DNA from 3 places in the Planococcus sp. NCCP-2050 genome. Region 2 is predicted to be linked to each of the others. Evidence: riboswitches for the same ligand, from Rfam matches in the RefSeq annotation. Region 2 holds a riboswitch; each other region holds the start of a gene.

Region 1 (7,758 bases), 270 kb from region 2:
GAAATGCAGGATTTTGCTGCAGGAACAAGCAGCCGTTCTACAAAACTTGTTCACGGCGGGCTTCGCTATTTGAAGCAATTCGAAGTGAAGATGGTTGCAGAAGTAGGGAAAGAACGTGAAATCGTTTATGAAAACGGGCCTCATGTAACTACTCCTGAATGGATGCTATTGCCGTTTTACAAAGGCGGAACTTTTGGGCCCCTTAGTACAAATGTAGGCTTGCGCGTCTATGACTTTTTAGCAGGCGTCAAGAAAGATGAACGCCGTAAAATGCTGTCAAAAGAAGAGACTTTGCGCCGTGAACCTTTATTGAAAAAGAAAGACATTAAAGGCGGCGGCTACTACGTAGAATACAAAACAGACGATGCTCGCCTAACGATGGAAGTCATGAAAAAAGCGGTTGAAAAAGGCGCTTTGGCTATGAACTATGCAAAAGTCTCAAGCTTCATCTACCATAACGGCAAAGTGGTCGGCATCCGTGTAGAAGACCAGGTCGATGGTAAAATCCACGAAATCTATGCGAAGAAAATCGTCAATGCAGCAGGCCCATGGGTGGATACATTGCGTGACAAAGACCATTCTAAACAAGGTAAGACATTGCAATTAACAAAAGGAATTCACTTAGTATTCGATGGCCGCCGCTTCCCGTTGAAACAAGCGATCTATTTCGATATGCCGGATGGTCGGATGGCATTCGCGATTCCGCGTGAAGGGAAAGTGTATGTCGGTACAACAGACACAGTTTACAAACAGGACATTGCTCATCCGACGATGACTACAGAAGACCGCGATTATGTCTTGAAAGCGATCGACTTCATGTTCCCGGAAGTGGGAATCCGTACGGAAGATATCGAATCAAGCTGGGCTGGATTGCGTCCGTTGATTCACGAAGAAGGCAAAGACCCTTCAGAGATTTCACGTAAAGATGAGATCTTTGTTTCAAATTCAGGATTGCTGTCGATTGCCGGCGGTAAACTGACCGGATACCGTAAAATGGGCGAAAGCATCGTCGATATGGTAGCTGAGCAATTGGAAAAAGAGCATGGCTTGAAATTCAAAAAAGTATCCACAAAACATTTGCCGATTTCAGGCGGCGAAGTTGGAGGGTCAAAAGGGTTCGTGAAGTTCTCTGAAGATCGGGTGCGTTTAGGTGTGAGCCGCGGCCTTTCTCCGGAAGCTGCACGCAAATTGGTTCAACGCTACGGATCAAATGTTGACCAAGTCTTCAATTTCTTATTTACCGGAAACGAAGAAGCGGCTAAAGAGGGAATCGACCCAATCGCTTTCGCTATGCTGCGCTACGCTTTGGAATACGAAGCAGCCTACAAACCGATTGATTTCTTCATCCGCCGTACAGGTGCATTGTTCTTCGATATCAACTGGGTACACGCCAATAAAGCGGCTGTAAATGCTTATATGGGCAAAGTGCTTGGCTGGACTGAGGAACAGGCAACGGCTTATAATAACGAGCTGGAAGGGCTTCTATATGAGGCTGTGCATCCGGTTGAAGTTGGCGGAAGCCGTTCAAGTGCCTCTTTTAAAGCCGCAGTAAATTAATAAATTCATAGATAAGCCGCTCTGATCTTAATTGATCGGAGCGTTTTTTTTGTATGCAGTTGCTTCTTGCATGAATGGTATTGGCTTCTCCCGATTTCCAGCGATTTGCCCGTATCCTTAAAAATGATATAGTGGATAAAAGCGCAAGTATTCTGAATAGAGACAGGAGCAAGACAATGACATCCAATGAACGGTTAAAGCGAAGTTTTCTCGAGAGTGAGCACCAGTTGGCTGGCCACGGCAAGCGTGATGTGAAGGTGCTGAAAGAGGCATTTGAGGGTATTGATGGAAATGTAGAAAGCGATATTTACGGCCAAGGAACGGTTATTGAAGAGTTTCAGGAGAAGATGGCGGAGCTGCTAGGAAAAGAAAATGCAGTATTTTTCCCGAGCGGGACAATGGCGCAGCAAATTGCCTTGCGTATCTGGTGCGACGCGGCAGGCATTCGGAAAGTAGCTTATCATCCATTGAGCCATCTGGAAATCCACGAAGAAAAAGGGCTTCAAGAATTGCATGGAATCGAGTCTGTGCTGCTCGCTGATATGGATCGCGTCATTGAGCTAGAAGATGTCCTCCAAATGGACGAGAAAGTGGCCTGTGTGCTGTTGGAGTTGCCGCAGCGTGAAATTGGCGGGCAATTGCCAAGCTACAAAACTTTGGAAGAGATTTCGGCTTATTGCCGCAAGAACGAGATCAAACTGCATCTGGACGGGGCGCGGCTTCTGGAAGTGCTGCCTTATTACGGTAAAACCGCAAGTGAAGTCTGCAGCCTTTTTGACAGTGTCTATATCTCGCTCTATAAAGGAATTGGCGGCATCGCAGGAGCGATACTGGCAGGAGATAAAGAGTTCATGGCTCAGTCAAAAGTTTGGAAACGGCGCCACGGCGGCGATTTGATTTCGCTGTATCCATATATCCTTTCCGCTGACTATTATTTTGACAAGCGATCTAAAAAGATGGCGATGTATCATGAACATGCAAAAGAACTGGCCGGCTTTTTCAATAGCTGTGAAGGGATTACCACTCTGCCCGTGGAGCCTGTATCGAATATGTTCCATGTCCATTTCAGCTATGCCAATGACACGATGGAGGAGCTGCTTGCTGAGCTTCACCAGGAAACGGGAATCAGGCTTACAAGCTACCTTAAAACATTGGAAAACGGCGGCAGCTCCTATGAAGTCAGCCTAGGTGATTTGTATGAAACTTTGCCGGCAGAGAAGGTAGAAGAGCTATTTGCCAAGCTTAATGAAAAAATGAAAACTCTTAAATAGAAAGAAGCCTGTAAAAGACAGTAAGCGTCTTTTACAGGCTTTTTTCTATTTATCCTACGTACCATTTCTTGTACACCGGTTCTAAGGTATATGCCAGCATATGTTCAACGATTTCCCTTTTTTCAGGCTGTTCGATTTCGACCCAATGAATCGTGATAGGTGCCTGGATCTCTTGGGAAAATCCGTGAGGGGCATGATTTGTCTTTTTCAGTTTTGCGAAATGGCGGCGTATGCGGTTGTAGATTGGTGCTCCTTTTCCGATATAAAGGATATTTTGATTGGAGTCACAGAAAATATAGATGCCTTTAGCCATTCCCATATTCAATTTAATCTTGTTCAACAACATCGTGGTCTCATCATTTAAAAGAAAAGGAACATTTTCGATGGACTTCCAATTTTCATTATCGAATGCATAGTTTTCTTTTCTCAGAAGCTCATGAATCTTTTCTTTCATCTAATAATCCCCCTTATTTGTCGGTCGTAAAATTCATTTCTATTTCATATTTTCGACTTATCTGATTATTAGTTTAACCAATAAACGATTAATAAGCGAGAGCAGAAGTAAAAGTCATATTATTCAAATATCTGGAAGCGCTTTCTAATCGGAAAATTAGGCTTTTCTAAGGAATAAAATATGCTACACTTGAAACAAGTGAATAATCATGCAGAAAAAAGGTGCTGATTCGTCAGTATAACAGGGAATCCGGTGCGAATCCGGAGCTGTTTCCGCAACTGTAAGTGCGTATGAAATAAGAAAATGCCACTGTCTTAGATGAGTGATCATCCGACGGGAAGGTTCTTAGAGTAAAACGATGCACAAGCCAGGAGACCTACCTTTTTTTGAACGTATTTTTACTCTTCGGAAGATAAGGGAATCATACGGCAACTTTTACAATTTGGGCTTTATAGACGAGCCGTTTAATTGGAATGGTGCCGCCCTTTTTATGAGGGCGGCTTTTTGCTGTTTATCTGAAGTGCGATGCGGAAGATTACCACTGAGTAAAGCAGGAGAAGAGGTGATATGAATGAAAAAAGAAATGCGCTATATTTGCTATCCATTCATGCGGGAGTCCGCATCCACAGTGGATTTTGAAATTCGCACCGATTCACTGACGACGCGCATTGGTGAAGCCATTTCGTTGACGAAAGACATTCCGGAAGTAGAGTGGGATCTTCGTTATTTACAGCCTATGGCCTATCATTTGAATGGTTCGGTGCGTGGCAAAATAGCGATTGACCAAGAAGACCTTGAAAAACTGAGCAGTTTATACGATTTTTACGTGGCAGAGGTGGAAGACAGTATCGGAAATTTTGTCTTGCCGCAAGGGAGTCAGGCTGCCTGTAGCTTGCATGTGTGCCGAAGCGAAGCGAAAAAATCAGTTAGGGCATTGCATAAAGTGAGTTTGGAGCGGGAAGTTCCCGAGATTTTATTTGATTATGCGCAATTGCTCGCTAACGTCTTATTTGTCATGGCAGTTTATACCAATCGCAAACACGGGGTGGAAGAGATTCCGTTCATCAGCAAATCCTATCCAACGAGACCGAAAAAGAAAGAAGAGGAAAAGAGCAAATGAAAAAATCTTATTTATTGAGTGGAACGCTTGCACTGGCTGTATTTCTCGGAGCCTGCCAAAGTGAGGAAAGTGCGGAAACAACTAAAACTGCAGACAATGCAAACACGGAAACGGAAGTGGCTGAGTCTTACGCAGTGACAGATGATTTAGGCAATGAAGTGAAGTTGGAAGAAATTCCGGAAACCGTCGTTTCGCTTATTCCGAGCAATACGGAAATCCTTTATGCATTAGAAGAAGGAGACAAATTGATCGGTGCCACAGATTTTGATAACTACCCGGAGGAAGCTTTGGAAGTTGAGCGGGTTTCTGATTCTGTGAAATTCAATGCAGAACGCATCATCCAATTGGATCCGGATATTGTCCTCGCTTATTCGACTGGCGGACCGACCGGGTTTGAGGTTTTAGAAGAAGCGGATATTCCGGTATTCGTCATCGAATCCGCCGCTTCGTTTGAAGATGTATATGGCGACATCGAACAAATCGCGCAAGTAATGGGAGTGGAAGAAAAAGGCGAAGAACTGATTGCTTCCATTCAAGGAGAAATTAAAGACGTCCAAGACAAGCTCGCTGAAGTTGAGCAAAAGAAAAAAGCTTACATCGAAATCAGCCCGTTGCCTGAAATCTATACAACTGGCGATAAGACCTTCCAACAGGAAATTATGAACCACGCTCAAGTGGAAAACGTATTTGCAGATTTGGAAGGCTGGCCACAACTTTCTGAAGAAGAAGTGGTGAACCGGAACCCTGAACTGATTTTTACAACAGTATCCTATGTTGAGAACGCTGTAGATGAAATCAAAGCCCGCGATAGCTGGTCGGAAATTGCGGCTGTCCAAAATGAGCAAGTCTTCTTGTTGGATTCAGATATCACCTCACGGCCGGGGCCAAGAATAGGAGAAGCCGTGAAACTGGTAGCCGAAACCGCTTATCCAGATTTATTGAAATAAGTTCATTAAAACCACTGTCCGAAAGAAAAGGGCGGTGGTTTTTTAAATTGATTAAATTTTCAGATAACTGGTATAATTTATAATAAGCCTTTGCTTAATTAGGAGAGAAAAGAGGGGGAAGCATGATTAAAGTGACTGTAGCTATTCCCGTATACAACGACGAACAATTTATTGAACGCTGCATTGCCAGCATCCTGAATCAGACATTAGACCAGCAATTTCTGGAAATTATTTGTATAGACGATGGTTCTACTGACCAAAGCGGCGCCATCCTGGATCGCTACGAGAAAGAATTCCCGAATATTCACGTAGAGCATCAGATGAACTCAGGCTCTCCGAGCGGTCCGCGGAATAAAGCGATTGAACTAGCGAATGGCCAGTATATTTACTTTGTGGATGCAGATGATTTTTTAGGGGAAGAAGCGCTGGAACGAATGGTGGCGGTAGGAGAAAAATACGATAGTGATATTGTTGTCGGAAAATACAAAGGGGTGAATCGAGGCGTCCCGGAAGCGATTTTTTCAAAAAATCCGGAGTTTTTCTCATTTTACGGATCCAACGCGTTAACGACTATCAGCTCATTGAAGATGTTCAAAGTTTCTTTGCTTCATGAACACCAGATCCGTTTTTTTGAAGAAACCAATATTGGCGAGGACCATACGTTTACGGTCCCTGCTTATATCTGTTCGAATGGCATAGCCATCGTAAAAGACTATGACTGTTATTATGCGACCCGCAATCCAGATGCCATTAAAGTCCAATTGACAAAGCAGGAAAGGCCATTTTCGAAAGTCTTCCGTTTTATTCAGGCAGCGCTTCAAGCGATCGTTTCGCTTAACGTGGAAGAAAGCAAAATCAATCGCGGGCTTCAGCAGTATTGGGACCGGCTAATGAATTTCGAAGTCATGTATGAAGTGAATAAAAAACTGGATTACTCCAGAAAAAAACAACATCTCGCCAGTTTAGCGCCTTTATTGAAAGATTATGGACCAGGCGAAAGCTTTCAATTCTTCACTCCTATCCAAAAAGTGAAATTCCGCTTATTGGAGCATGGAGAAGCAAATGAGTTGATGGATTATCTCGACAGCGAGAAAAAGCAGGAAGATCTGCAAGTTTACCGAGGAGAATTATACCCGGCCACTAATGCCGCTTTTAAAATAGCGATTGACGAGCGAATCAGTTTTACACATGCCAATAAATATACGGCTTGTGTCATCAATGCTTATATCAAAGGGCAGAACTTCATCATTGAAGGGCATCAATACCATAGCCGCTTTTTACCCGAGAATCCTTTTTTGACGGTGCTGATGAGCAGGCGCGATACGGAAGAAGTCTACCGGATTCCAGCAAAACTCGGACTAGCAGAGAAGAGCTCAGGATCGCCTTTGTTGACAGTGCCGGAAGGAAAAGAAAAACACGGCTATTTCCATGCCATACTCGATTTGTCATTTGTACGGGAAATTGAAGAACCGCATTATTTTGATTTTTCATTGGTCAGCGATTACGAGGGATACAAAGTTCAAACGCGTCTAATGGCGGATGCCCGCTATTTTGAAGATTCGTTCGGTTTGTTCGGAACAGCTAAAATTGGCTATTTTGATGTTAAGCCCTATCGCACAAAGCATGGGAATTTCTCGGCAATTTTTAAAGAACCCGATAAAATCTCAGACAAACTTTCGGTTGAGGAAGCGGTTTTTTATCAGAACGGCGATGAAGTGCGCATTTGTGTGCATGTCCACTCGAAATATGATGGGTTTTTAGACGAAGTAAATCAGGTCTTTTTAGCTGTTGGCGAATGGTCCATCTCCGGCACCGGGCTGACCACTCAATTTAAAAATGGCGATTATTTCTTCTGCATGGACATTTATTTAAGCAAGCACGAACGGCGCAAACTGGCAAATAGCTATGTAGCATTTGTTGTGAATGATGTGGCATTGAAAATGCCGGATATTAAATGGGCAAGATAACGAAAAGAACGGGTAATCCAATGAGTCGCCTCACTCGATTACCCGTTCCATTAAGCCCGTTTGAAAAATTTGCTGAAGGGGCTGGCGGGTTTTGGTTCTTTTAAAAGAGACAGCCAGTTTTCGAGGAATTGTTCGTCGCTGAAACGGTCTGCGGGCCGGACATCAGGAAACTCCGTCTCTACGGCTTTTGCCATCGCTTCGGATAAAGCATAGATATCGTCAGGTGGGACCAAGAGGCCGTTTTGTCCGGAAACAATCAAGTCGCTCGGCCCGTATTTGATGTCATAAGCGACCACTGGGCAGCCATTATTTAAGCTTTCGATCATCACTAATCCGAAGCCTTCAAAACGGCTCGTTAGAAAAGAAGCTTTTGATTGTGCAAATATTTTTTCCGGAGTGGCGGTTTTCCCCATCAATTTTACTTGTTCTTGAAGGCCGGCAT
Region 2 (7,758 bases):
CTGGCCGTCCAGTTTATGTGACGATTGATATCGACGTCCTGGATCCGGCGCATGCACCGGGTACTGGAACCGTTGACGCAGGCGGCATCACTTCCCGCGAGCTGCTCGCATCGATCCACGCTATTGCCGCTTCAGGCGTCAATGTCGTCGGCTTCGATTTGGTGGAAGTGTCTCCGGTTTACGACCACTCCGACCAAACAGCCAACACCGCGAGCAAATTGCTGCGCGAAATGATTTTAGGCTGGGTGAAGTAGGAAAAGCGTAGCCGCCTCGACAGCCGCGACAAGCGCTGGAAGTCAGAGCGGGAATGGCGTTCTTCAGCCATTGCTGATATGACTGAAGCGACCTCGAGCGGCTAGGCGGCGAAGCTGGACAATAAGAAAAGCGGAAACGGCCTGGAAATCTCCAGGCCGTTTTTTATTTCGGCAACTTTTCGGACGGCGGAATGCAGTTTCTTGGTGAATGATCATAAAATGGCGAAAGTCGCTCATAAAAACACAAAACTCGCTCGTAAGACCTGCAAAATAGAATCTTTCAAAAAGAAACGGTAAGATGAGAGAGAAAATATTGAAAGAGGTGCTGACGATGGAATTATATAAGTGGACTGGACCGCGCGACCAGGGGGTATCGATCCTTGCGTCCTCGCCGAATTCGCGATTGATTTACTTGGTGGACGGCGAAGAGGCAACGGTATTGTTTGAAGCGGAAGATGGCACATCGGCGCAAGGGTTTGAAGCATTTCAGATCTTGAACGCAGTCGGTGATATCAATGACGGCTTTTATGCGGTCTTCAATAACATTCCGGTAACTGAGGAAGGACGCGAGCTGTTTGAAGCGCGCTTTCAAAATCGCGCCGGCAAAGTGGAAGAAGAGCCGGGGTTTGCGGCGATCCGGGTACTTCGCCCGCTAAATTCAGATACGTATATCATTTTGACTTTGTGGAAAGATGAAGAATCGTTTACAAACTGGCAGCAATCCCAAGCCTATAGCCATGCCCATGCGAAACGCGGCACAGCAGAAGGCATTGATAAACGCCCGAATGTTTTTCCGCGCCCTTCTTTCGTTAAAACGTATACGCGATAAATGGCTCCAAGTGGCGCACAGCATGGCTGTGCGCCATTTTTTTATGCGATGCCGCGAGCTATCCCAAACTTAATTGAAAAACCAGTGCAAAACAGGCTATAATATAAAGGTTATCAATCGACAGGAAGGCGGAAGCGTTTTGAAGAAATTCGTGAAAATCAAACTGACAACTAAAATCCGCCAACCGGATGTTGAAGAGCAAGTGTTGGAAATGCGGTCGGAAGGCACAATGACGGTTAAAAATAACCGGCTTTATTTGCAATATGAAGAGCAGCTTGAAGAGCTCAGCATCCGAACCACAGTGAAAATCAGCGATGATGAAGCAGTAATCATGAGAAGCGGAGGCTTGCAGATGCGCCTGCCGTTTTTATTACATAAAGAGCAAACGGGGAATTTAACGAACGAACAAGGGTCTTTTATGCTGACGACGAAAGCGCACGAATTATCAGCAAGCGATACGCGTTTCAAAGTTCGATACGATCTGGCGATGGGCTCATCCCATGTCGGGGAATACGAAATGGAAATACAATTTACGGAGGGTAAATCATGAATGCAGTAGAAAAAGTGCAACAGGCCATCAAATTGGCCATCAGTGAAGCGGTTCAAAAAGCCGAATTAACAACCGAACCAATGGAAATCCATTTGGAATCTCCAAAAGACAAAGCGAACGGCGATTATGCAACGAATATCGCCATGCAATTGACGCGCATCGCTAAAAAAGCACCGCGTGCGATTGCGGAAGCGATTGTGGAAAACCTGGATAAAGAATCAGCGAATATTGAAAAAGTGGAAATTGCAGGACCTGGCTTTATCAATATCACGATTAAGAAAGACTATTTACTGGATGTCGTCAAAACCGTATTGGAGCAGAAGGAAGATTACGGCCGCACCAATTCCGGCGCAGGCGAACGCATTCAAGTCGAGTTCGTTTCAGCAAACCCGACTGGTGACTTGCATCTTGGCCATGCCCGCGGTTCGTCTGTCGGCGATTCGCTTTGCAATGTACTCGACCTTGCAGGCTATGACGTTTCACGTGAATATTACATCAACGATGCCGGAAACCAGATCAATAATTTGGCGCTTTCGATCGAAGCCCGTTATTTTGAGGCATTAGGAAAAGGCGACAGCATGCCGGAAGACGGCTATCGCGGACAAGACATCAAAGATATCGCGGAAGACCTTGTAAAAGAACACGGCGATAAATTTGTTGCGATGACGCATGAAGAGCGTTTTGAAGCTTTCCGTAAACACGGCTTGAAAGTGGAGTTGGCGAAGCTTCAGAAAGACCTTGCGGATTTCCGTGTGGAATTCGATGTATGGTATCCGGAATCATCCCTTTATGAAAATGGCAAAATCGATAAAGCATTAGCGAAACTTCGCGAAAATGGCCATGTCTATGAAGAAGACGGCGCTACATGGTTCCGTTCAACGGCATTCGGAGACGATAAAGACCGCGTATTGATCAAGAACGACGGATCTTACACGTATTTGACTCCGGATATCGCTTACCATGAAGATAAATTGCAGCGTGGATTTGATAAATTGATCAATATTTGGGGCGCTGACCACCATGGCTATATTCCGCGTATGAAAGCGGCAATCGAAGCGCTTGGCTACGACCGCGACACGTTGGAAGTGAACATCGTGCAGATGGTTCAGCTTTACAAAGACGGCGAGAAGATGAAGATGAGCAAACGTACTGGCAAAGCGGTCACCATGCGTGAATTGGTTGAGCTGGTCGGCTTAGACGCAGTCCGTTATTTCTTCGCGATGCGCTCAGGCGATTCGCATATGGACTTTGATTTGGATTTGGCCGTTTCCCAGTCCAACGAAAACCCGGTTTACTATTCGCAATATGCGCATGCCCGTATCTGTTCGATTGTGCGCCAGGCAGAAGAGCAAGGTTTCATCGCTTCAACTGACCATCTGGAATTATTGTCATCAGAAAAAGAAGTAGATGTTTTGAAGAAAATCGGCGATTTCCCGAAAGTGGTTGCCGATGCTGCGAAGCTGCGTGCACCGCACCGCATCACGACGTACATTCAAGATCTTGCTTCGAACTTCCATAGCTTCTACAATGCCAATAAAGTATTGGATGCGACGAATGAAGACTTGACGCGTGCACGTCTGGCATTGATTACGGCAGTTAGAACGACGATTGCGAATGCGTTAAAAGTGATCGGCGTTTCTGCACCGGATAAAATGTAAACTTTCTGTTTTTTAACTGAATGTGTATAATGAAAATGAATCAATTGAATAGTCGAAATCATAAAGGTGCTTATGTGTAACAGCATAAGTTAAAAGGGAAGCCGGTTCGAATCCGGCGCGGTCCCGCCACTGTAAGTGTGAGCAATCTGTTGAAGCCACTGGAGCAAGACTCCGGGAAGGCGCAGAAAGCGTTGAGCACGAGCCAGGAGACCTGCCTTTATGAAACGCCCCATTAGCCTGCGAGGACCGGCTGGATGCATAGTCTTCTTTATGCCGTCCTTTCGTCCTTCCGCAGTCCTATGCGGAAGGATTTTTTTATTTTTAACACATCAAAACAGAACATCAAGAGAAAAGGGGATACAGCAATGAAAAAAGTTTGGAAGTTTGGAATGAGTGCGGGTATGGCGGCTTTGCTGCTGGCAGGCTGTGGTGAAGAGGCAGCACCGGTAGAAGAACAGGACGTAGAAACACCGGCAGAACCGCCCAAAGAGGTGGCGGAAGTCGAATTCCCGGTAACTTTAACGGATGCTGTCGGCGAAGAAGTGGTGATTGAAGAAGAGCCGGATGCGATTGTCTCGATGGTGCCTTCTAATACGGAAATCGCTTATGAACTGGGATTGAGTGAAAAGATGGTCGGGGTTTCCGATTTTGATAATTATCCGGAAGAAGCAGCAAGCGTTGAGAAAATTGGCGGACAGGAATTCAATGTGGAGAAAATCATTAGCCTGCAGCCCGATATCGTATTAGCGCATGAATCGAATTTAGGAATCGGAGACGCTGGATTGCAGCAGCTTCGAGATGCTGGCCTAGATGTATTTGTAGTTGAAGAAGCTACCACTTTTGATGAAGTTTTTGAAACGATGACCATCATCGGCCAAGCGACAGGCACCATGGAAGAAGCGGATGCACAAATTTCGGAGATGGAAGCGCAATTGGACGAAATTGAAGAAATGGCTGCAGAAGTAAAAGAACCGAAAAAAGTGTTTGTCGAAGTGGGAAGTACGCCGGAAATTTATACGACCGGCAAAGGTACATTCATCGATGAAATGCTGTCAACGATCAATGCTGAAAACATCGCCGGCGATCAGGAAGGCTGGGTCAGCATGGATCCGGAAGCGATCGTCAGCAGCAATCCGGACGTAATTGTTACTACTGAAGGCGCATACGTACCAAATGCAGTCGAGCTCATCATGGGACGCAATGGTTTTGCTGAAATCACAGCAGTACAAGACGAAGCGGTTTATAACCTCGACTCGGACAAATTGACACGCCAAGGCCCACGAGTGACAGAAGGATTGCTGGAGCTTGCACGAGCAGTATATCCAGAGGTCTACGGTGAATAAAAACCTGATCGCCTACACGATATCCCTCATTTTATTGGCGGGAGCTGTAGTGTTGGGTGTAACGGTCGGCACGGTAACGATTTCGCCGCGGGTGCTATGGAATCCATCTTCGGATGAAACAGCAGCTAATATCCTTTGGAATATTCGGATGCCGCGTGTGGTTTTGGCAGGCCTTGTCGGAGCGGCGCTGGCCATTGCCGGGGCAGCTTTTCAAGGGCTTCTGAAAAATCCATTGGCCGATCCTTACACGTTAGGAGTGTCTTCCGGTGCCTCAGTAGGTGCCGTGACGACGCTCTTTTTCGGCATTACCATTCCTTTTTTAGGAATTTTCACCTTACCGGTCATCAGTATGGCGGGCGCGCTGGCTACGATGTTGGCGGTTATGGCATTTGCCAAATTAGTGGACCGTTCGATGAAGATGGAAACGGTGATTTTGACGGGAATCATTTTCAGCTCTTTTCTCGGTTCGGTCATTTCGTTGATGATCGCTTTGACGGGGGAAGAGCTGCGCCAAATAATCGGTTGGCTTCTGGGTTCAGTTTCCATGCGCGGTTGGCCTTATGTGCAGATGGCGCTGCCATTTCTCTTAATCGGATCGTTTCTGTTATGGCTGAACCGCAGAGAGTTGAACGCCATGCTTTTTGGTGAAGAACGGGCACAGTATCTCGGCGTCAATATCAAAAGGAGCAAAATGATGATTTTGGTCAGCGGTTCGGTTCTGACTGGTGCAGCCGTTGCCGTTTCTGGAACGATTGGATTTGTCGGGCTCGTGGTTCCGCATATGGTTCGCTTGCTGTGGGGATCGGACCATCGGCATGTGCTGCCGCTGTCCTTTATCAACGGAGCCGCATTGCTGATCGTCTGTGACTTAGTTTCACGTACGATCATTTCACCGACGGAACTTCCGATTGGCGTGATCACAGCCTTTATCGGTGCACCGGTCTTTGCTTTTATCTTTTTCCGCCAACGCAAAGGAGTGGCATAATATGTTGAAAATAAACAACTTAAGCGGCGGATATGGGGACCGGAATATTGTCCAGAACGTCTCTTTTTCCGTAGCGAAAGGAACCATGCTCGGCATTTTAGGTCCGAACGGCAGCGGCAAATCGACTTTAATGAAGTTGATCAGCGGGGTATTGCCGGCAACTGCTGGGACAGTCGAAATCGGCGGCAAAGAAATTGGCGCATTCCAAGCAAAAGAATTGGCGAGAGAGATGGCTGTTTTGCCGCAGCTTCACGCCCATGCTTTTGCCCATACGGTCCGTGAAACAATTTCGCTTGGCCGCTACCCGCATCAAAGCGGCTGGTTTTCTTCCTGGTCAGCGGAAGATGAAAGCGAAGTGCATGAAGCGATGCGCCTGATGAACATCGGTCAGTATGAAAAGACGCAAATTGACCAGCTGTCAGGCGGAGAACAACAGCGCGTTTTTGTGGCGCAAGCTCTAGCCCAAAATGCCCGCGTTCTATTATTAGACGAACCAACCAATCATTTGGACATTAACCACCAAAAGGAATTATTAGACACGATTAAAAAACAGGCAATCGAAAAAAATCTGACGGTCGTTTCGATTTTCCATGACATCAATATCGCCTCTATGTATTGCGACCAGCTCTTGCTATTGGATCAAGGACAGATTGTCCGCATGGGCGAACCGCACGAAGTTGTGCGGGAGCAAGATATCGAAGCGGTTTACCATACACGCGTCAGCAATCATCCCCATCCAGAGCTTCCGAAGCCGCAGATTACTTTGCTGCCTGGGGTGGAACGTAAAACAGCCGCTGTTAAAATAGCAGCAGCCGATTTTCTGGTTTCTCCTGAAATGGTCGTCTACCAAAGTGAAATGCCTTTGAAAACCGTTTCTTCCGCGGTCATCAATGCGGGGGCGGGCTGGTTCCGTACCTTTATCAACCGCCACGTGGATATGGATTATAATATCGACGACAGTGTCCAGGAAATGACCGGTTTCATTGAGAGCAAAGGCTATAAGCCGACAGAAACAGTCGGGATGATGACGGCTGTCCGAACAGAACATGCGGTTGTAAAAGAATATCAGGGAGATTTCGGATCGGTTGTCATTGCTGTGACTGCAGGTGTTGGAAATGCCGTCGATGTCTCAAGGGCGCTTGACCGGGAAGTTGGCGTCGGCACCATCAATACATGGATTATGGTCAATGGCCATTTATCGGATGAAGCGTTTATCCAGGCGATGATAACAGCGACAGAAGCCAAGACTAAAGCGCTTCATCAAGAAGAGGTAAAAGATCCATTGACGGGCACGATCGCTACCGGAACATCTACAGACAGCTGTCTCGTCTCTGCTACGCAGCAAGGCGAATATTTGCCTTATGCCGGGCCGATTACGGAACTGGGCAAATTGATCGGTACGGGTGTATTTGAATGTACGTTGGAAGCGCTTGAATCCTACCGGCAGGCGAAACGGCAATGACGGCGCATGTCTTAGCCATTGCCCTTGGTATTTTAATCGACCGGATCATTGGCGATCCCGAGAATTGGCCGCATCCGGTTCGCTGGATCGGATCGCTCATTATGAAGCTGACTCGAAAGTTGAACCGTGCGCCACATGCATTTCGCAATGGTTTCTTGCTAATCGCTTTAATGGCTGGTGGTGCTTTTGCGATTGCTTATCTAATCGTCAGCTTAGCTTATGAAGTGCACGGAATAGTGGGCTTCTTTGTTGAAGCTGTATTGATCGCGGTAGGACTCGCACAAAAAAGCTTGAAGGACGCAGCAGAAGAAGTGCATCAGCCGCTTTTGCGGAAGGACTTTTCAAAAGCACGCGAAAAGCTATCCTGGATTGTCGGTCGGGATACCGGGCACTTGAACGAAAGCGAAATCACAAGAGGCGTAGTCGAAACCGTATCCGAAAATACAAGCGATGGCGTCACGGCTCCTTTGTTTTGGGCGTTCTTGCTGGGTGCACCCGGGCTGTGGATGTATAAAGCGGTCAATACATGCGACTCGATGGTCGGTTATCAAAACGAGCAGTTTAGCCGATTCGGCTATGCTTCTGCCAAATTGGACGATGTGCTGAATTTTATCCCAAGCCGGATTACGGGAGCGATTATTCTATTGTCTACGCGAAATAAAAGAGGGCTCACCTTA
Region 3 (7,758 bases), 530 kb from region 2:
TCTGATAAAGCGTGCTTCTTCGACATGATATAAATCGATTAAAGCGATTTTCGTGCCGCGCTGCGGGAAAACTTCCAGTAATTCTTCCTGCGCTAATTTAACAAATGCTTCCCGAACTGGCGTCCTGCTTACTTGCAGCAAATCCGAAATTTCTTTTTCAGAAATTTGTTGGCCAGGTTCGATAGCCAATGAAATGATATTTTCTCTCAATATTTCATAAACGTAGTCTTTAGTAGAAAAACTTTTGATTTTCTTAGTTGAATCGATGTTCAGCACTTAATCCCTCCTTTGCTTGGATTTCATGTTACCACATTAGCATACTTGTATGGTAGTATTTTTTCAAATTATTTTTCAATTCAGTTTCAATGACTTTTCCGATAATTTCACTCGGATTAACTAAAAACAGACCCCTTAAATTTAAGGGATCTGTTCTCATACTACATTCTCATGTATTTTCTGTTTTTAATTCTATATGCTTTTTCAATGCACTTTCAATGAATTTTTCACAGCGGATTTTATCTATTTCTTGCGGCTGCAACTCGATTTTCAAGGTAGCCGCTAAAGCGGTCTGGACAAATAGCATATCCCGAAACCGGTTTACAGCTCCGCAGAATTCTGCGAAAAAACTGTCGCCGGTGCCAAAAACTGCCGTTACGAGATGCTTCCGCTCCAAGGTTTCAAAGGCATGGAACAAGCTGTACAGCTCTTTTGGGATCTCGCCGTTTCCCCAAGTATAGGTGCCTACTAAGACAATATCGCAACGTAAGAGTTCAGTTAAAGGGAAATCGTTGATGGCCCAAAGCTCCGTTTCTAAACCATTCGCCTGGCAGATTTCCGCGAGCATTTCTGCGCTTGCTTTTGTATTGCCGGTAATGGACGCATAGACAATGGCGATTTTCGGCTTATAATTCGTCGAATCCATTGGACTGCGACACTTTCGAGTAAGTCCGGGATTTTTGTTCAAAAAAGTCGGTTTTCGTGTCATTCATCATGTCATCACCGAATACTTGTATCCACGGCATCGGATTGCTGCGTTCTTCGTAAAGATTATCGAGCCCGAGCTGCCGCAGGCGCTTGTTCGCCAAATATTCCACGTAGCCTTCGAACTCCTGAAGGTCGAGCCCTTCAATGCCTTCTAGAATATAGTGAGCCCATTCCTTTTCCAGCTGAACTGCTTTGTCAATTGCTTCATAGACATAAGCAATATTTTCATCTGTGTTCAATTCCGGGTTTTCCGTCAACAGGATCCGGATGAATTGGGCGATGAAATAAGCATGCTGCATTTCATCGCGTTGGATATAACTGATCATCGTACTGGTTTTCAGCATTTTCTGCTGGCGCGCCAAATGATAGAAGAAAGCAAAGCCGGCGTAGAAATAAATCCCTTCCAAGTTAATGGAGTTGACGCTTAGCTTGAAGAGGTTCTGAGCAGTCGGATTTTGCCGGAATTCCTCGTATGCATCCAAGATCAGCTCATTGCGCTTGCGGACGATCGGATCGCTTTTGGCTTGATTGAAGCGTTCATTTTGTTCACTTACCGCCACTAATGAGCTGAGGATATAGGAATATGATTCCGTATGGACTGCTTCCTGTTGGGCAATAACAGCGAATATCGCTTTAAAGCTCGAGTCGGTCACGTAGTCCATCACCTGGCTCATCGTCGGCGTCTGCAGGCTGTCGAGTGATGCTAATTGTGTATTCAACCGCAAGAATACATCCTGTTCGGTTGCAGTTAAGCTATCCCATTGTTTGATGTCATCCTGCATATTGATTTCCTGGGCTTTCCAGAAATTCGATAGCAGCGTCTGGTAAAGATCATACATTTGCGGGTAGGCAATGTCGTTCCAATTCAATAAACCGGAAGATTGGCCATTCAGGATACCTGTCGATTTATTCGGATGTTCCGGATTAAGCAGCTTAATTTTGGATAAAGGTGCATGTATGGACATATTCGTTCCTCCTTAGTTTTGGCATGCTTCGCATTCTTCAATTTCCGCCTGTGATGTGCTGCGGACATAATAAGTCGTTTTTAACCCTTGTTCCCAGGCTTCAATATGCATTTCCAGCAAATCTTTTGCTTTGATCGTATGCGGAACATACAAATTGAAACTGATGCCTTGGTCGATATGGCGCTGGCGTGCCGCGTTCTGACGGATGCTCCATTTTTGGTCCAGGACATGGCGGGCCCGGCGGTAGTAATCGTACGTATTGTGGTTCAAGTCAGGTGCTGTCACTTTGAATTTGAAGTTTTTCTTTTCCTCTGCATACTCGACTGCATACAATGGATCGATGCCGTCCGTTGAACCGCCGATTTTTGCTGTTGACGAGTTCGGCGCGACTGCCATCATCCAGCCGTTGCGAACGCCGTTCTCAGTGATTTCTTTTTGCAGATCGGTCCAGCGGCCGCTTGTGTATTGTTTGCGTTCAAAATACTCGCCTGTCTGCCATTCCGAGCCGCTGAACTCGCGGTAAGCACCTTTTTCCTTGGCAAGTTCCATAGAAGAGCGGATCGTATGGTAGGCAATTTCTTCATATAACTTATCAGCGAACGTTACGGCTTCTTCTGATTCCCAGTGGATACCTTCAAGTGCGAGCAAATGGTGCCATCCGAAAGTCCCATTTCCTACCGCTCTGTATTTTTTATTCGTCGCATCCGCCTGCCCGACAGAAATCGTATTCAAGTCGATGACATTATCGAGCATGCGCATCTGGATTGGAATGAGACGCTCCAGCACTTCCGCTTTCACCGCACGCGGCAAGTTGATCGACGACAAGTTGCAGACAACGAAGTCGCCCGGTTTCCGGATCATGACCAGGTTGCCGTCTTCGTCGGTATATTCTTTTGTAATCGTTGTCGCTGACATGTTTTGTGCAATTTCTGTACACAAATTACTGCAGTAGATCGACGTACGCCCTTTTCCGCGCATATGCTTGTTCGGATTTTGCCGGTTCACTTCGTCGCGATAAAACATATAAGGTGTCCCCGTTTCAAGCTGCGACACCATGATGCGCGCCATGATATCCATCGCCCGGTAAGTTTTTCGCGGCAAGAGCGGATTCGCTGCCGCTTCCTCGTATTTTTCAGTAAAATGCTTTACATCGTTTTCATCATAGAAATCCTCAAGTCCAAGTGCCGTCCCGTTTTCATCCTTCCAGCCCATAACGCTTTTAACTTGATGCGGACAGAAGGTATGCCATTCACCGATGCTCCGGCCATTCTCATCTTTTTCATTCAGCTTTTCCATAAATAGATCCGGTATCGAAACTCCCGTGAAAATATCATGCGCTTTTCGGCGTTCATCGCCATTGTTCGTTTTCAAGTCCAGGAAGCCGTTCATAATATCTTTATGGAAGACGTCCAAGTAAATAGCTACCGCACCCTGGCGCTGTCCAAGCTGATCCACACTGACTGCTGTATCATTGACCAAGCGGATCCATGGAATGACTCCGGATGAGTTGCCTTTGAATTTTTTAATGTCCGATCCTAGAGCGCGGACTTTGCCGTAGTAAATGCCGATGCCGCCTCCGTCTTTGCTCAGGCGGGCAATATCCCAGTTATTTAAGTAAATGCCGTCGAGCGAATCGTCCACCGTGTCGATAAAGCAGGAAGACAGCTGCCCGAAGCTCTTGCCGGCATTGGATAAGGTCGGTGTTGCCACTGTCATATAAAGGTTGCTCATCGCCCAATAAGCTTCTTTTACCAGATCTAGCCGTTTTTCTCGTGGTTCATTTTGCATCAAAGTCATCGCGATGACCAGGAAGCGCTCCTGCGGCAATTCGTGGATATTTCCTTCATAATCCTTCGCTACATAGCGGTCTGCCAATAAAAACAGGCCGATATAATTGAACAGCAAGTCTCGCTCAGCATCGATTTCCTTGCCCAACACCTTGATTTCTTCCTCGGAATAGCTTTCCATCAAGTCGCTCGAATAGATGCCGACTTCACTTAAATTCTTCACCAACTTATAGAAATCGCCGTATTTATCTTGCGGCGGATAGTTTCGGTTCTTTGCAGCTTTTTTGTACAATTCTTCCAAATATAGCTCCGCCGCTACAAATGTCCAATCGGGTTCTGCCATGGAAATCCGGTTGAGGGCATAGATAAGCGACTGCTCCGCCTTCGCTGCACTTTCAAGTGTTGCCAGTTTATCGAGAAGAGGTGCTGTATCCAAGTTATAGACTTCTTTTGCCCGTTGGATGGCTTTTTCAACTGTGTCTTTTTCCAACTGGTTGATGGTATTCATATCAAATCAGCTCCTTTGCAAATTCATTGATTTTCATGCGCTGCTGCTTTCGATCTTGTGCGCTTTTAAATAATTGTTTTTCTTTCTCACTTTCCGGCACCACTGCGGGCACCGGCGTTGGTTTGCCAGCGTCATCTACCGCGACCATTGTCAAAATGGCTGTTGTGGTCAAGGTTTTTTCGGCTGTTTCAATGTTTTGGCATTCCGCTTTTACATAGACTTCCATTGATGTCCGGCCTGTCGAGATCACAACTCCTTCCAAAAGAAGAACATTCCCGACTGTAGCGGAAGATAAAAAGTTGACCGTATCGATCGAAGCGGTCACTACTGCTTTTCCGCTATGTTTCATGGCGGTAATTGCCGCAATTTCATCAATATAGGCAAGTACCGTCCCGCCGAATATAGTTCCCATATGATTTGTGTCAGGCGGCAGCACGAGTCTTGTTTGCACCGTCCGTGAAATGCTTGCCGAAATTTGTTTTTCCATTGCAGCTCAATCCTCCATTACTTGTTTTAAAGACAAAAAAACCGCCTTCTCTGAGAGAAGACGGGTATATAAACGCAAATAATCCAACGGAAAACAGCAGAAAACCACTGTTCCTTGCAGAGTACCTTCGTTATACCTCCCAGCTCCCGGAGAAGATCATAAACTTATAACGAGGCAGGTCTCCTGGCTTGTGCTTCCACCTACACTACGGCCTTCCCATCCATTGGACAGTGGTTTTCCATAGTTCGTCAGCACTTACAGTTGCGGGTACAGCTCCGGTTTTCACGGATTCCCTATTAAGCCTTTTCAGGCACCATCATTATCGGCGACACTATATATAGTGTTCAAAAATAAATCTAAACACTAATTATTGTATTTATTTACTATAATCCAGCTTTATGAATTTTACAAGCGATTACAGGTAAACAACGAAAATCAAGGCCGCAAGTACGATTCGATAAATCGCAAATGGCACCAATTTGATTTTATCAATCAATTTCAAGAAGAATTTAACAACAACTAAAGCTACCACAAAAGCACTGATGAATCCGACCACAAAGAATGGAAGAGCGTCCACCGTAATGTACTGCCAGTTTTTCAATAACGACAAGCCGCTTGCTCCAAGCATGATCGGCACTGCCATGATAAAGGTAAAATCGGCTGCTGATTTGTGGCTCATTTTCAAAAGAACCCCGCCGGCTATGGTCGATCCTGAACGGGAGAAACCTGGCCATAAACCAAGACATTGGAAAAGCCCCATGCCAAGCGCTTGTTTATAAGTCATCTGGTCAACCGTATCGATATGCGGTTTCTTTTTGGTAAAGTAATCCGCAATTAGCATAAGCACTGCACCCAGCACTAAGCCGATAATAACGGTCTCAACCGAAAAAAGGTATTCATCTATGTAATCTTCGAAAGCCAAACCAAGCACTCCGGCCGGGATTAACCCGACAATTACTTTCGTCAAACTCAAACGCTGCTTCTTCTCAGCCGTTTTGCTTCTATCTAAACCAAGCAAGTCTTTGAAACGGTCTCTAAAGATGATCACTACCGCTAAAATAGAACCTAACTGAATGACGACTTTAAACGTATTCGCCACCGGTTCACTGAACAGCTCTTTTGAATTCAGCCAGATGTCATCAACGATGATCATATGCCCTGTTGAAGAAACTGGCGCAAACTCTGTTAAACCTTCCACAATTCCCAGTACAATCGCAACAAAAATTTCCCACAAATCCATTCTGTTCTTTCTCCTTAAAATCGTTCATATTGTCCGATTCGTTTTATTTTATCTAATTTCTCTTCCATGTCGTGAGCAGCTAAAAAAGAAGTCTTTTTCATTTAACTCGACTGTGCCCTATAAAGTCAAGCAGCGCTGAAGTGCTTATTTGCACGTTTCTTTACTCTCCGCTTCCAGAAAGCAATGGCTTTGTTTATCTTATACCTTTTTTCCTTTCTTTTTGCTTCGAAACCATTAAAAAGAAAAACTCTAATCTATTCATCCTAAGTTTAAGAAGATTTTTTTGTTTTTCCATAATAATTAATTTCTGAATCCTTTTTCTTTTTGTCTTTTGATATTAATACCTTTTAATAATAAAAAATGATGGTATGATAATAAATTGTGATTTCAATATATTAATGGCGTTAACTTATTAATTTTCCGCTAAAAATGGAGATGTACGATGAAACAAATTACAGGATATTCTTTTCATTACGGCTGGGTGATTATCGCGCTTGCAGCGCTGTCCCAGTTTTTTTCTGGTCCCGGACAAACTTATTCCAACTCAATTTTCATTGATTATTACATAGATGAATTTGGATGGAGCCGTTCAACGGTTTCTGGCATCTATTCAGCGGCCACTCTGGCTTCCGGATTTCTGCTATTCTTTATCGGCCGTTTGATCGACCGCAACGGATCCCGCAAAATGGCCGTCATTGTTTCTTTGGCACTTGCGGTTGCCTGTATGTTCAATAGTTTTGTCACCAGCCTTGTCATGCTCTTTATCGGTTTCTTTTTCATCCGCTTATTGGGCCAAGGATCGATGGCGCTGATTTCCAGCTCCTTGATCCCCCAATGGTTTGTGAAAAAAAGAGGCCGAGCCATCAGCATCGCAGCAATCGGCGGCTTGGTCAGTTCGGCCGCATTTCCGCTGCTGAACGTGTGGCTGATCGGTTCTTTTGGTTGGCGCGCTTCTTGGCTGATCCTCGGCGCTATCATTATTATCTGCTTTACCCCGCTGGCCTTTTTCCTGATTCAGAACAAACCGGAAGACATGGGCTTGCTGCCTGATAATGGAGACGCCAAAAAACAAGGAAAGATGCAGAAGACTGTGGAAGAAATCAGCTGGACGGTGAAAGAAGCCTCCAAAACAAAAGCGTTTTGGCTTTTGCTGTTTTGTGCAGCCATTCCGGGCATTGTTAATACCGGCCTTACTTTTCATTTAGTTTCGATTTTCCAAGAAAAAGAATTATCTCTTGAAACAGCTGCCAGCGTTTTAAGTATCACTGCTTTGATCGGTTTGCCTGTGACTTTCTTGACGGGCATGCTGCTTGAGAAAGTGAAAGTGCAATATATGCTGGCATTGCTGTTTTTCGGAGAAATCATTTCTTTGCTGCTGCTTCAAAACACTAGCACCTTAGCAATGGCCATTGTGTTCGGTCTTGTTTGGGGAGTCAGCATGGGCGTTGAACGCATTGTCATGGCTGTCGTCTGGCCGAATTATTTCGGGCGCAAGCACATTGGCAGCATCAGCGGCATTTCAATGGCGATGATCGTGACCGGCTCAGCACTCGGCCCATTGCCGCTCGGCATCGCGTATGATCTGTTCGGCGGCTATACGGAAATTCTTTGGGGAATCTTGCTGTTTCCGCTGCTTGGCATGTTCGCCGCTTTCCTTGCGAGCCCGCCTCGTAAACAAGGTGAACAAAGCGCGGAATCGTTCAAAGAAGAATTTCTTCAAAAACAGACAGAGCCTTTACTCCATGAGTAAGGGCTCTTAGTATATAGACATTAAAATCATTTATTTT

What was found. Region 2 has a riboswitch for cobalamin ahead of NFU07_RS05700 (ABC transporter substrate-binding protein). Riboswitches for the same ligand answer to the same signal wherever they lie in the genome.
Region 1: it holds a riboswitch for cobalamin, as region 2 does, so the genes downstream of both, NFU07_RS04500 (hypothetical protein) here and NFU07_RS05700 (ABC transporter substrate-binding protein) in region 2, are expected to answer to the same signal.
Region 3: it holds a riboswitch for cobalamin, as region 2 does, so the genes downstream of both, NFU07_RS08500 (acyl-CoA thioesterase) here and NFU07_RS05700 (ABC transporter substrate-binding protein) in region 2, are expected to answer to the same signal.

The regions. Positions count from the first base shown of each region.
Region 1 is NZ_BRCX01000001.1:898,505-906,262, reverse strand. Features, by position in the region: gene NFU07_RS04515 (glycerol-3-phosphate dehydrogenase/oxidase) at 1-1,557, shown strand, start outside; gene NFU07_RS04510 (threonine aldolase family protein) at 1,734-2,828, shown strand; gene NFU07_RS04505 (GIY-YIG nuclease family protein) at 2,878-3,282, opposite strand; cobalamin riboswitch at 3,484-3,680, shown strand; gene NFU07_RS04500 (hypothetical protein) at 3,854-4,402, shown strand; gene NFU07_RS04495 (ABC transporter substrate-binding protein) at 4,399-5,349, shown strand; gene NFU07_RS04490 (glycosyltransferase family 2 protein) at 5,472-7,316, shown strand; gene NFU07_RS04485 (glycosyltransferase) at 7,367-7,758, opposite strand, start outside.
Region 2 is NZ_BRCX01000001.1:1,172,002-1,179,759, reverse strand. Features, by position in the region: gene speB (agmatinase) at 1-254, shown strand, start outside; gene NFU07_RS05715 (antibiotic biosynthesis monooxygenase family protein) at 586-1,083, shown strand; gene NFU07_RS05710 (YwiB family protein) at 1,223-1,633, shown strand; gene argS (arginine--tRNA ligase) at 1,630-3,291, shown strand; cobalamin riboswitch at 3,339-3,524, shown strand; gene NFU07_RS05700 (ABC transporter substrate-binding protein) at 3,657-4,634, shown strand; gene NFU07_RS05695 (FecCD family ABC transporter permease) at 4,642-5,619, shown strand; gene NFU07_RS05690 (adenosylcobinamide amidohydrolase) at 5,621-7,081, shown strand; gene cbiB (adenosylcobinamide-phosphate synthase CbiB) at 7,078-7,758, shown strand, end outside.
Region 3 is NZ_BRCX01000001.1:1,704,779-1,712,536, forward strand. Features, by position in the region: gene NFU07_RS08480 (GntR family transcriptional regulator) at 1-276, opposite strand, end outside; gene NFU07_RS08485 (flavodoxin domain-containing protein) at 446-922, opposite strand; gene NFU07_RS08490 (ribonucleotide-diphosphate reductase subunit beta) at 903-1,949, opposite strand; gene NFU07_RS08495 (ribonucleoside-diphosphate reductase subunit alpha) at 1,962-4,244, opposite strand; gene NFU07_RS08500 (acyl-CoA thioesterase) at 4,246-4,731, opposite strand; cobalamin riboswitch at 4,888-5,065, opposite strand; gene NFU07_RS08505 (undecaprenyl-diphosphate phosphatase) at 5,147-5,971, opposite strand; gene NFU07_RS08510 (MFS transporter) at 6,414-7,721, shown strand; gene NFU07_RS08515 (GNAT family N-acetyltransferase) at 7,748-7,758, opposite strand, start outside.